2 linked regions of the Chondromyces crocatus genome follow. The main gene of each other region encodes a partner of the protein of the gene in region 2 in a complex. Links are inferred from orthologs where the notes say so. Each region holds a gene or a part of one and is shown on either strand. Other genes may lie near its edges.

The links. Proteins that work in one complex are often made in the same cells at the same time.
Region 1: the proteins of uvrB (region 2) and CMC5_RS09680 are in contact, whole or in part, in a crystal structure (PDB 7EGT), measured with the Thermus thermophilus proteins. The link is inferred for Chondromyces crocatus from one-to-one orthologs. Residues at the interface, in WP_096411307.1 of Thermus thermophilus: Glu23, Leu25, Arg26, Asp27, Gly28, Glu29, Arg30, Phe31, Arg55, Glu326, Asp327, Phe328, Glu379, Ser382, Gln383, His398, Gly400, Arg401; in WP_096412145.1 of Thermus thermophilus: His654, Arg656, Phe657, Gln666, Asp668, Glu669, Lys680, Arg681, Leu682, Ser683, Lys685, Tyr686, Ala687.

What each region holds. Positions count from the first base shown.
Region 1 is NZ_CP012159.1:2,605,671-2,610,021, forward strand. Bases 1-3,043 are described here. They hold CMC5_RS09680 (ATP-dependent helicase), read right to left. Parts: upstream 2,738-3,043; coding sequence 263-2,737; downstream 1-262. Other genes in these bases: CMC5_RS09675 (ROK family protein), read right to left, coding at 1-260; CMC5_RS09685 (D-alanine--D-alanine ligase family protein), read left to right, coding at 2,819-3,043. In the rest of the region: more of CMC5_RS09685, read left to right, coding at 3,044-4,351. UniProt on the Escherichia coli protein: A helicase with DNA-dependent ATPase activity. Unwinds DNA duplexes with 3'-5' polarity. Translocates on single-stranded DNA with 3'-5' polarity. Initiates unwinding more efficiently from a nicked substrate than double-stranded DNA.
Region 2 is NZ_CP012159.1:10,579,353-10,584,908, forward strand. The notes cover bases 2,617-5,556. They hold uvrB (excinuclease ABC subunit UvrB), read right to left. Parts: upstream 5,186-5,556; coding sequence 3,047-5,185; downstream 2,617-3,046. Other genes in these bases: CMC5_RS38385 (hypothetical protein), read left to right, coding at 2,617-2,845; CMC5_RS38395 (TIGR03960 family B12-binding radical SAM protein), read left to right, coding at 5,378-5,556. Outside these bases: prs (ribose-phosphate diphosphokinase), read left to right, coding at 1-605; CMC5_RS38380 (endo alpha-1,4 polygalactosaminidase), read right to left, coding at 622-1,554; more of CMC5_RS38385, read left to right, coding at 1,787-2,616. UniProt on the Escherichia coli protein: The UvrABC repair system catalyzes the recognition and processing of DNA lesions. A damage recognition complex composed of 2 UvrA and 2 UvrB subunits scans DNA for abnormalities.

The sequences.
Region 1 (4,351 bases), 8.0 Mb from region 2 along the record:
CCCAGCTCGGCAGCGAACGACTCGATGAGGGTGGCGGTCTCTTCGAGGACGGCGTCGTAGCCGCGCTCGCGGTGGGTGGGGATGCGGCGGCGGGCGACGACGTCGGGTACGGCGGTGCTCGCGCTGGAGGTGCTGCTCGCGGAGGCACTCGGGCCGGCGGGGTGGGGTCCGGAGGCGTGCAGCCGCGCATCGAGCTTCAGCGCTGCGATCTCGATCTTGGTGCCGCCGAGGTCGACGCCGATGGTGATCCCCCCCGTCATGCTCATCTCCCTTCGAGCGGTTTCAGGAACCGGACCATGATGCGCTTGGTCCCCCAGCCGGAGAAGGTGACGCTCGCGATGGGGTCGGGGCCGGGGTCGATGCTGTTCACGGTACCCAGGCCGAAGCGGTCGTGCTGGACGCGGGAGCCGCGGCGCAAGGAGATGGCCTCGCCGTCGCTCTCGACATCGGGCTCGCGTTCCACGAAGCGTTCGCCAGGGGCGGCGGTGGCTGACGGGGTCGGTGGGCGCACGGGGAGGTTACGGAGGGCGGCCGGGGGGCTGGCGCTGCCGGCGGAGCCCATGGCGCCTTGCTGGGGGTGACGCCAGGCGAGGCGGGGTCCGTCGTCGAAGCGTGCGCCTGCGGAGCGGTCGCGATCGCCACGGCCACCGCCGAAGCGGCCTGCACCTTGCGACATGCCGAAGCCGCCCGAGCCTTCGGGACGGCGGGCCATGAGCTGGCTCGCGGGGGTGAGCACGCCGCGGACCGCGGAAGCGGGCATGTCCTTGAGGAAGCGGCTCGGGGCGTTGTAGCGGGTCTGGCCGAAGATGGCGCGGCGGGAGGCGTGGGTGATCCAGAGCTTCTCGCGGGCGCGGGTGACGGCCACGTAGGCGAGGCGGCGCTCTTCTTCGACGTCGTCGTTGCGTGAGGGCTCCATGCTGCGGAAGGGGAAGAGATCTTCTTCCATGCCGGTGAGGAAGACGGCATGGAACTCCAGGCCCTTGGCGGCGTGGATGGTCATCATCGCGACCTTGGGGACGTCTTCCAGGGTGTCGGCGTCGGAGGTCAGGCTGACGCGCTCCAGGTAGCCGGTGAGGAGGGCGGGCTCGCCGGCGGCCTTCATCTCTTCCTCGTAGTCGAGGATGGACTGGAGCAGCTCGTGGAGGTTCTGGAGGCGCGCGTCGGCTTCGGCGTTGTCCTCTTCCTTGAGGAGCCGGGCGTAGCCGGTGCGCTCGAGGATCTCTTCGGCGAGCTGGCTCGGGGAGGCCTCGCGGGCCATCTCGCGCAGCTTTTCCATCATGTCGCGGAAGGCGAGGAGGTTCTTCCGGATCTGCGGGGTGACGCTGGGCTTGTTCCCGGTGTGGGCGTCCTGGATGGCGCCTTCGGCGAGGGGCTGGATGGCGTCGTAGAGGGAGACCTGGAGGTTGTCGGCGACCTGGATCAGCCGGTCGATGGTGGTCGCGCCGATCTTGCGGGGCGGGACGTTGATGATGCGGTGGAGGTCGACGTCCGTCCTCGGGTTGACCACGACGCGCAGGTACGAGAGCAGGTTCTTGATCTCGGCGCGTTCGAAGAAGCGGGTGCCGCCGATGATCTGGTAGGGGATGCGCTCGGAGCGGAGCACCTCTTCGAGGACGCGCGACTGGGCGTGGACACGGTAGAAGACGGCGATCTCGCGCGGAGAGACGCCCTGCTCGGTGAGCTCGCGGATGCGCGCGGCGACCCACGCCGCCTCGTCGTGCTCGCTGTCGGCGGCGACCACCTGGACTGGATCGCCAGGGCGGTTCGAGGTCCACAGCTCCTTGGGCTCGCGGTCCTTGGCGTGGCGGATGACACCGAGGGCGGCCTGGACGACGTTGCCGACCGAGCGGTAGTTCTGCTCCAGCTTGATGACGTTCGCCGTGGGGAAGTCACGGCGGAAGCCGCGGATGACGCGGACGTCGGCCCCGCGCCAGCGGTAGATGCTCTGGTCGTCGTCGCCGACCACGCACAGGTTGTCGTGCTTCTGGCAGAGGGCGCGGACGAGGCGGTACTGGACGTGGTTCACGTCCTGGAACTCGTCGACCAGCACGTAACGGAAGCGGCTCCGGAGGTCCTCGCCGGCGAGGCTCTCCGGGTCCTCGACGAGGCGGAGCACGGCGAGGAGGAGGTCGTCGAAGTCGACGGCGCTGGCCGTCTTGAGGTGACGCTCGTAGGCGCGGTAGCAGCGCGTCACCGCATCGTCGAAGTAGCTGTCGGAGTCGATGTCGTCGGGGCTGCGCCCCTCTTGCTTGTAGGCGTGGATGCGCGAGAGGACCTGGCGCGGCGGGTAGCGGCGGTCGTCGAGATCGAGCTCCTTGAGGACGCGGGCCACGACGGCGCGCTGGTCCGCGTCATCGTAGATGACGAAGCCACGATCCAGCCCCGCGGCCTCGTGGTGCTTCCGGAGCAAGCGGACGCAGACGGAATGGAACGTGCCCACCCAGAGGTCCCGGACGATCTCGGGGCCCACCAGGCGTTCGAGGCGGAGCTTCATCTCGCCGGCGGCCTTGTTGGTGAAGGTCACCGCAAGGATACGGTACGGCGGTACGTGATGGCCGGCGAGCAGGTTGGCGATGCGGTAGACGATGACCCGTGTCTTGCCGCTGCCCGCGCCCGCGAAGATGAGGAGCGGCCCGTCGACGTGTGTGACCGCGTCCGCCTGGGGGCCGTTCAGCTCTTCGTTCATCACCACGCGAGGATCCTGCGTGGTGTCTCCGTGCTCGTACTGCTCCGCCACGGGCTGTCGCTAGCACGGCCTGCGCTGCGAGGGGAGCGGGCTTGACGCGCCGTCGTCACCCGCACACATCCGAGGGAGACAATGCGCATTGCTCTGACCCACAACCTGAAGATCACTGGCTCTCCCGAGGAGGCAGAGTTCGATAGTCCGGAGACGATCAACGCGATCTCCGCGGCGCTCGAGCGGGCCGGGCACGAGGTGGAGCGCATCGAGGTGAGCGGGCCGGCGTCGCGTGTCATCGCGCGGCTCGAGGCGCTCCAGCCGGACCTGATCTTCAACACCGCCGAGGGGCACAAGGGCAAGACGCGCGAGGCGTTCTATCCGTCGCTGTTCGACGAGATGGGCATCCCGTACACCGGCTCCGACGCCTACGCGCACGCGATCGCGCTGGACAAAGCGCTGACGAAGCGGGTGCTGGCGTCGTACGCGGTGCCCACGCCGCGCGCCCGGCTGATCCGGCGCGCGAGCCTGGAGAGCGGCGCGCTCGACGATGTCGTGTTCCCGGTGATCGTGAAGCCGAACTTCGAGGGGTCGTCGAAGGGGATCTCCAGCGCCTGGAGCGTGTGCGAGGACGCGCACGAGCTGGCCGAGGTCATCGATCGGCTGCTGCCCCGCTTCGAGGCGGGGTTGCTCATCGAGCGCTACCTGCGCGGGTTCGACGTGGGCTGCTCCTTCGTGGATGGACTGGGAGAGGACGGCATTCTCGATCCGGTCGAGTACTGCATCGACCCTGCGGTGGCCGGTCCTTACAACGTCTACGACTACTACCTCAAGAACGCGCGCACCGAGCATGTCGCCTTCCGGATGGCGCAGCTTCCTTCCACGGTCGCGCAGAGAATTCGTGCGCTCACCGGCCGCATCGTGCGCGCCCTGGACCTGAAGGACCACGTCCGCTGCGAATTCCGGATCACGCCCTCGTCCCTGGGAGACCGGGATCACGAGGTGCATTTCTTGGAGGTGGACGGGCTGCCCTCGCTGGAGCCGGGGCAGCCGGTGTTCGTCTCCTCGTCGCAGAAGGGGGTCGACTTCGACGGGGTGATTCTGGCCGTGGTGCGCAGCGCTTGCCGGCGCCGTGGGCTCATGCACCTGCTGGACGGGGCGCCGCGCAAGTCCCCTCGCGGGGCGCTGCGGGTGGGCTTCGCCTACAACATGCGCCGGGCCGAGGCCGCGGAGACGGACGCGGAGGCCGAGTTCGACTCGCCGAAGACCATCCAGGCGATCGCCGAGGCCATCGAGAGCTACGGCCACACGGTGGTCCCTCTGGAGGCGACGCCAGACCTGCCCCGACGCATCGCAGACGCCTCGCCCGACGTGGTCTTCAACATCGCCGAGGGCATCCGGGGGCGCGGCCGTGAGGCCCAGGTGCCGGCGCTCTGCGAGCTGCTCGGCGTTCCCTACAGCGGCTCGGACGCGACGACGCTCTCGCTCTGCCTGGACAAGGGCCTCACCAAGCAGATCTTGCGGTCCGCCGGTATCGACACGGCGGAGTGGCAGGTGCTCTCGACCGGCCGCGAGAAGATGAAGGCGTTCCGTTACCCCGTCATCGTGAAGCCGAATGCCGAGGGGACGTCGAAGGGCATCACCTCGTCGTCGGTGGTGCACGACGAGGCCTCG
Region 2 (5,556 bases):
TCACGGCGAAGACGCGAGCCCACCTCGTGTCCGCCATTCCATCCTGCGAGGGCGGCAACCGCGTCTTCCTGTTCGACCTGCACACGGACGGCATCGCGTATTATTTCGACGATAGCCACGTGACACGGCACGTTTATGGTGCGCCGCTCATCTGCGAGGCCGTGAAGGCGCTGATGGGCGACCGCCCGTACGTGCTCGCTGCCACCGATGCAGGACGCGCCAAGTGGGTGCAGAGCCTCGCGCGGGACCTGGGGGTCGAGCCTGCGTTCGTCTACAAGGAACGCCGGGAGGGCGGCCTGGGGGTCACGGGCGTGAACGCCGACGTGGCGGGACGCGAGGTGGTCATCTACGACGACATGATCCGCACCGGGGGTTCACTGGTGCAGGCCGCGCGGGCCTATCGCGCTGCTGGCGCGACGAAGGTGCACGCCGTGACGAGCCACCTGGTGCTGCCGGGGGAGTCCCTGGAGAAGATCAGGGCAAGCGGAGAGATCACGACATTGATCGGCACCGACTCCCACCCTGGCAGCCAGAAGCTCGCGTCCACACCGGGTGCCCTGTGCTCCGTCGCGCCCTTGCTGGCCCGTGCCCTGGAGCCTGCCTGAGAAATACCGAGCGCGTCTACGGGCAGGCGACCCGCCAGGCATCGAGATCGATACGCTTGATGATCGTGCTCAACCCGAGCGGCTGCGTCACCGCGCACACGGTCGCGGTCTCGCTCTCGTCGACATATTCGGCGTGGAGCACCGCTTTGCCCGCTGCAATGAAGTTTCCCTCGTAAGCATCGCATTCACTGTACGCAAAGCACTCCTCATTGAGGGCCCAGTCGAAATACGGCTCGAGCGCGTCGAGCTGGTCCACGTCATTCTTGAGCCCCACCGAGAGGCCACGGGCGTGGGCCTCCTCGGCAATGAAGCGGTTGTAGTCGAGCTGGTCCGTCGCCGTGAGTCCAAGACCATTGTCGTTCGTATAGCCGTCGACGTTGTCGGGCTCGACGGCATCACATCCGCGCTGGACAGCGAGATCGAGCCGAGCGCGCATGATCTGGCGGACCTCCGCGCTCCGGACATCCACCCAGAGTTCGTCCTGGAATGGGGGATCGAGTGGGCTCCCCTTCACGGAATCGGGAAAGTCGCTGGAGTCCGGACGGTAGCTCTCGTAGCTGCCCGCGCTGAAGTAACAGAGGATGCTGCGACCCGCGGCGCGGAGGGTCGCGAACTCCGCGTCCGTGGTGGTGACCAGGTCGACGTCATAGACAGGGACGTCGATCGACGTATCGAGGGGTAGGCCCGAGAGTTGCCACTGCCACGCGATCCCCGTGGCGAGCTGAAGCACGCCATCGCCGCCAGCGCCACCGCCGCCACCAGCGCCGCCCCCGCCCGTCGCGTCGTTGCCCCCTGCGCCATCGCCACCACCACCAGCGGCCCCGGCACCTCCCCCACCCGCACCGTCCGTGCTCCGACCGCCATCGTCATCCCCGCACGCAATGGGGGCGCTTGCAGCCATCAGAGCAGCGACGACGAGCGGAAAACGGCTCCGGAGCGTGGATTGCATGAGGCTCATCTTATGCACGCCAACCCACCGCAGAAGAAGCGCCACCTCACGAAAGGGGCGCGCCCTCGGTGGCCGACAGCGCAGATAATGCTATTGACAATGGGTGCCATTTCGTGCCTTGGCGCCGGATGTCGAGGGATACGCTGTCCAGACCGTAAGGTGCGCACTGTACGCAGTGCTCCTTCTGGTCACAGTCGGTTGTGCGAGGACGGTTCCCCCACGTTACGCCGAGGTGCTCTCCAGATCACCGGTTGAGCCACCAGGGAACGTCGAGGACAAGCTGGTGCCGCCGGTGGGCGCCTGCCGCAGCCGGGCGTGGGAATACCTCGCCAATCGCGGTGAGCTGCTTCCGGAGCTCTCGCCGTCGCTACGCGACGAGACGGCGGCGGTGCTGCGGGGTCTCCACCCCGTCGCGCGGCGTGTGCTCGATCGGGTCCATGGCGTCTGGTACGCGGAGAACCTGAGCGACGCCGCCGCCGTGTTTCTGACGTGTTCGGTCGACGAAGAGACTGCCACGGGAGGCTTCATCCTCCTCGACGCTGCGCAGTTTCCCTTCGATAGACCCTTGAAAGACGTCGAGGTCCCCGCGCTCTACTGGCGCGCCCTCGCGCTGGATCCTGGGGCCATCGTTGGTGACGACGATCCTCTCCGCCGCCCACGCGGCTCGGATCGCATCAGCGCGCTGCATCACGCGGCCCGCTACCTGCTCCTCCACGAGCTGGGCCACGCGCTGTCTCTGCTGGCTGGCGAGTTCATCCTCGATGGGGAGCGGCGCATGCAGATCCGGGGCGAGACCGGGTTCACAGGGTTCTCGTGGCGGCTGATGACCACCGACGCGACCACGCTGCCTGGCACGCGTGATGGCGCGACGGTGCGGGCCGTCGTGCCTCGCTACGGGCTGGATCCCATGACCTGGGGGACCTTGCTGGACACGATCGGCGCCGACCCCGACCCGCTGGTACCGGGGTATGCGCTGACACGGCCCAGACGCACGCCGGCGACGCTGGCACGCGACGTCTGTGCAGGTGGGCTCGCGCTGGTCGGAGCAGGCTTCGTGACCCCCACCGCGGCGCGCTATCCCACGGAGGACTTCGCCGAGATGTTCGCGCACGCGATCCTCGCCGACGAGGGCAAGCTCCTGCCCGAAGATCGCATCCTCGTGGATCTGCCCGGCTGCGGGCGCCGACGGCTCCCGTCCCCCTACCACGCGGCCTCGGTCGCACCCAAGCGAGCCTATCTGGAGCACGCGCTGGGCCTCGATGGTGGAAGGTGGCGGTCCGCGCGCCGTTGAGGGCGCTGCGCGTTTGACGCGAGGCGCGAGCACGGCGACCCTGGGCCCCATGAGGCTCTCTGGCTCCCTGCTCGTCCTGGCCCTGCTCGCCCTCACAGGTCTCTCGGCCTGCGTACGCCAGGCCGCGCCAGCGCAACGCCCCTCCGGCTGTAGCTGCAGCGCTCGGCCAGCGCGCTAGCAGCTCAGCCTCCAGCGCACGCTCTAGCGGCTCTTGCTCTTGGCCCGCCCCCGGCTGGGCGCCGTACCTGCCGGGCCCGCCGTGCTGCGACGACGACCCGACCCGCTCGATGCTGGCCGTCGCTCCTTGGTGGGCTTCGCGACGCTCGCCTCGACGACGTCCTCGACGCCTTGCTGTGCCTTGAGGTTCCGGAGCTGATCGCGCAAGCGCGCGGCCTTCTCGAACTCCAGGTTCTCGGCGGCCGTGAACATCTCCTGCCGCAGCGCCTCGATCTGGTCCGCAATGTCGAGCTTGTCGCGCGCAGCCTGCGGCGAAGCGGTGCGGGCCGGCCCCTTGGACACGGCGTAGTAGTCGCGCCCGCCGGAGGTGGGTGACAGGTCCAGGATGGCCTTCTTCACCGTGGCCGGGGTGATGTTGTGCTCGATGTTGTACGCCTCCTGGATGGCTCGGCGGCGGTCGGTCTCCCCGATCGCGTGCTTCATCGCGTCCGTGATGCGGTCGGCATACATCAACACATGGCCGCGCACGTTACGGGCAGCGCGGCCGATGGTCTGGATCAGCGAACGCGGGCTGCGCAGGAACCCCTCCTTGTCCGCGTCGAGGATGGCCACCAGCGAGACCTCGGGGAGATCGAGACCTTCACGCAAGAGGTTGATGCCCACCAGCACGTCGAACTCACCCCGGCGTAGATCGCGCAGGATCTCCACCCGCTCCAGGGTGTCGATGTCGGAATGGAGGTACCGCACCCGCACGCCCAGCTCGGTGTAGTACTCGGTCAGATCCTCGGCCATGCGCTTGGTCAAGGTGGTGACCAGCACACGTTCGCCAGCGCTCACCGTCTCGCGGACGCGCGCGAGCAGCTCGTCCACCTGACCCGCCACCGGGCGCACCGTGATCTGCGGATCGGTGAGCCCCGTGGGCCGGATGATCTGCTCGACGACGGTTCCCCCGACGCGCGTCAGCTCGTACTCGCCCGGCGTGGCGCTGACGAAGAGCACCTGGTTGTAGTGCTCCTCGAACTCCTCGAACTTGAGGGGGCGATTGTCCAGCGCGCTCGGCATGCGGAAGCCATGCTCGACGAGCGTCTCCTTGCGCGCCCGATCACCACGGTACATCGCCGCCACCTGGGGGATGGTCTGGTGGGACTCGTCGACGATGAGCAGGAAGTCCTTGGGGAAGTAGTCGATCAGGGTCGGCGGAGGCTCGCCGGGGTTCCGGCCCGAAAGGTGCCGGGAGTAGTTCTCGATGCCGTTGCAGAAGCCCATCTGCTCGAGCATCTCCAGGTCGTACATCGTCCTCTGCTCGATGCGCTGCTTCTCCAGGAACCGGCCCGCTTTGTCATAAAACTCGATCCGGGTCTGGAGCTCTTCGCGGATGGAGGCGATGGAGCGGCGGAGCTGCTGCTGCTCGGTGACGTAGTGGGACCCTGGATAGACCGCGTAGCGGTCGAGCTGACCGACGACCTTCCCGCGGACCGGGTCGACCTCCTTGATGGCCTCGATCTCGTCACCGAAGAACTCGACGCGGATGGCGAGCGACTCCTCGTAGGCCGGGAAGATCTCCACCACGTCACCGCGCACCCGGAACGTGCCGCGGTGAAAGTCGACGTCATTGCGCAAGTACTGGATGTCGACCAGCCGCCGCAGGAGCTCGTCTCGCCGGAACTCCTCGCCCTTCTCCAGCTTGATGAGGAGCCCGTGGTAGCTCTCCGCCGAGCCGATGCCGTAGATGCAGCTCACCGAAGCGACGATGATCACGTCCGGCCGCGAGAGGAGCGCGTGCGTGGCCGCGTGGCGCATCCGGTCGATCGCGTCGTTGATGATCGCGTCCTTCTCGATGTACGTGTCGCTGGCCGGGACGTAGGCCTCGGGCTGGTAGTAGTCGTAGTAGCTGACGAAATACTGAACCGCGTTGTTCGGGAAGAGCTCACGCATCTCCCCGTAGAGCTGCGCCGCCAGCGTCTTGTTCGGCGCCAGGATGAGGGTCGGCTTCTGGAGGTGCTCGATGACCTTGGCAGCCGTGAACGTCTTTCCGCTGCCGGTGACGCCGAGCAGCACCTGGGACTGTTCGCCTCGATCGAACGCTGAACTGATCTCTTGAAGGGCGCGCGGCTGATCACCGCAGGGCTTGAATTCCGAGACCAGCTCGAAGGAAGTGGGCATGAAGGGCGGGACCATATCGGGCGCCTGACCGCCCTGCAACCCCGCAGAATTCCGTCCTAAAGGCAGATTCATTGCATTGCTGTGCGGGTCTCCGTGTTCCAGCCTGCGCTCTCTGGACCCGCTCGCGCGGCCTCACGACTGCGGTGGATGTGCCGCGCAGCAGCTCACCGTGCTAGGTGCCGGGAGCCCAACATGGACAACCTCCCTCTCCTGCCCGACCATCCGTACGCCGCGTTCCTCGATCAGGTCGACAAACCCGCGCGCTACACGGGTGGCGAGGTCGGCTCGATCGTCAAGGACTGGTCGAGCGTCGAGGCGCGTGTGTGCCTGGCCTTCCCGGATGTCTACGACATCGGGATGAGCCATCTCGG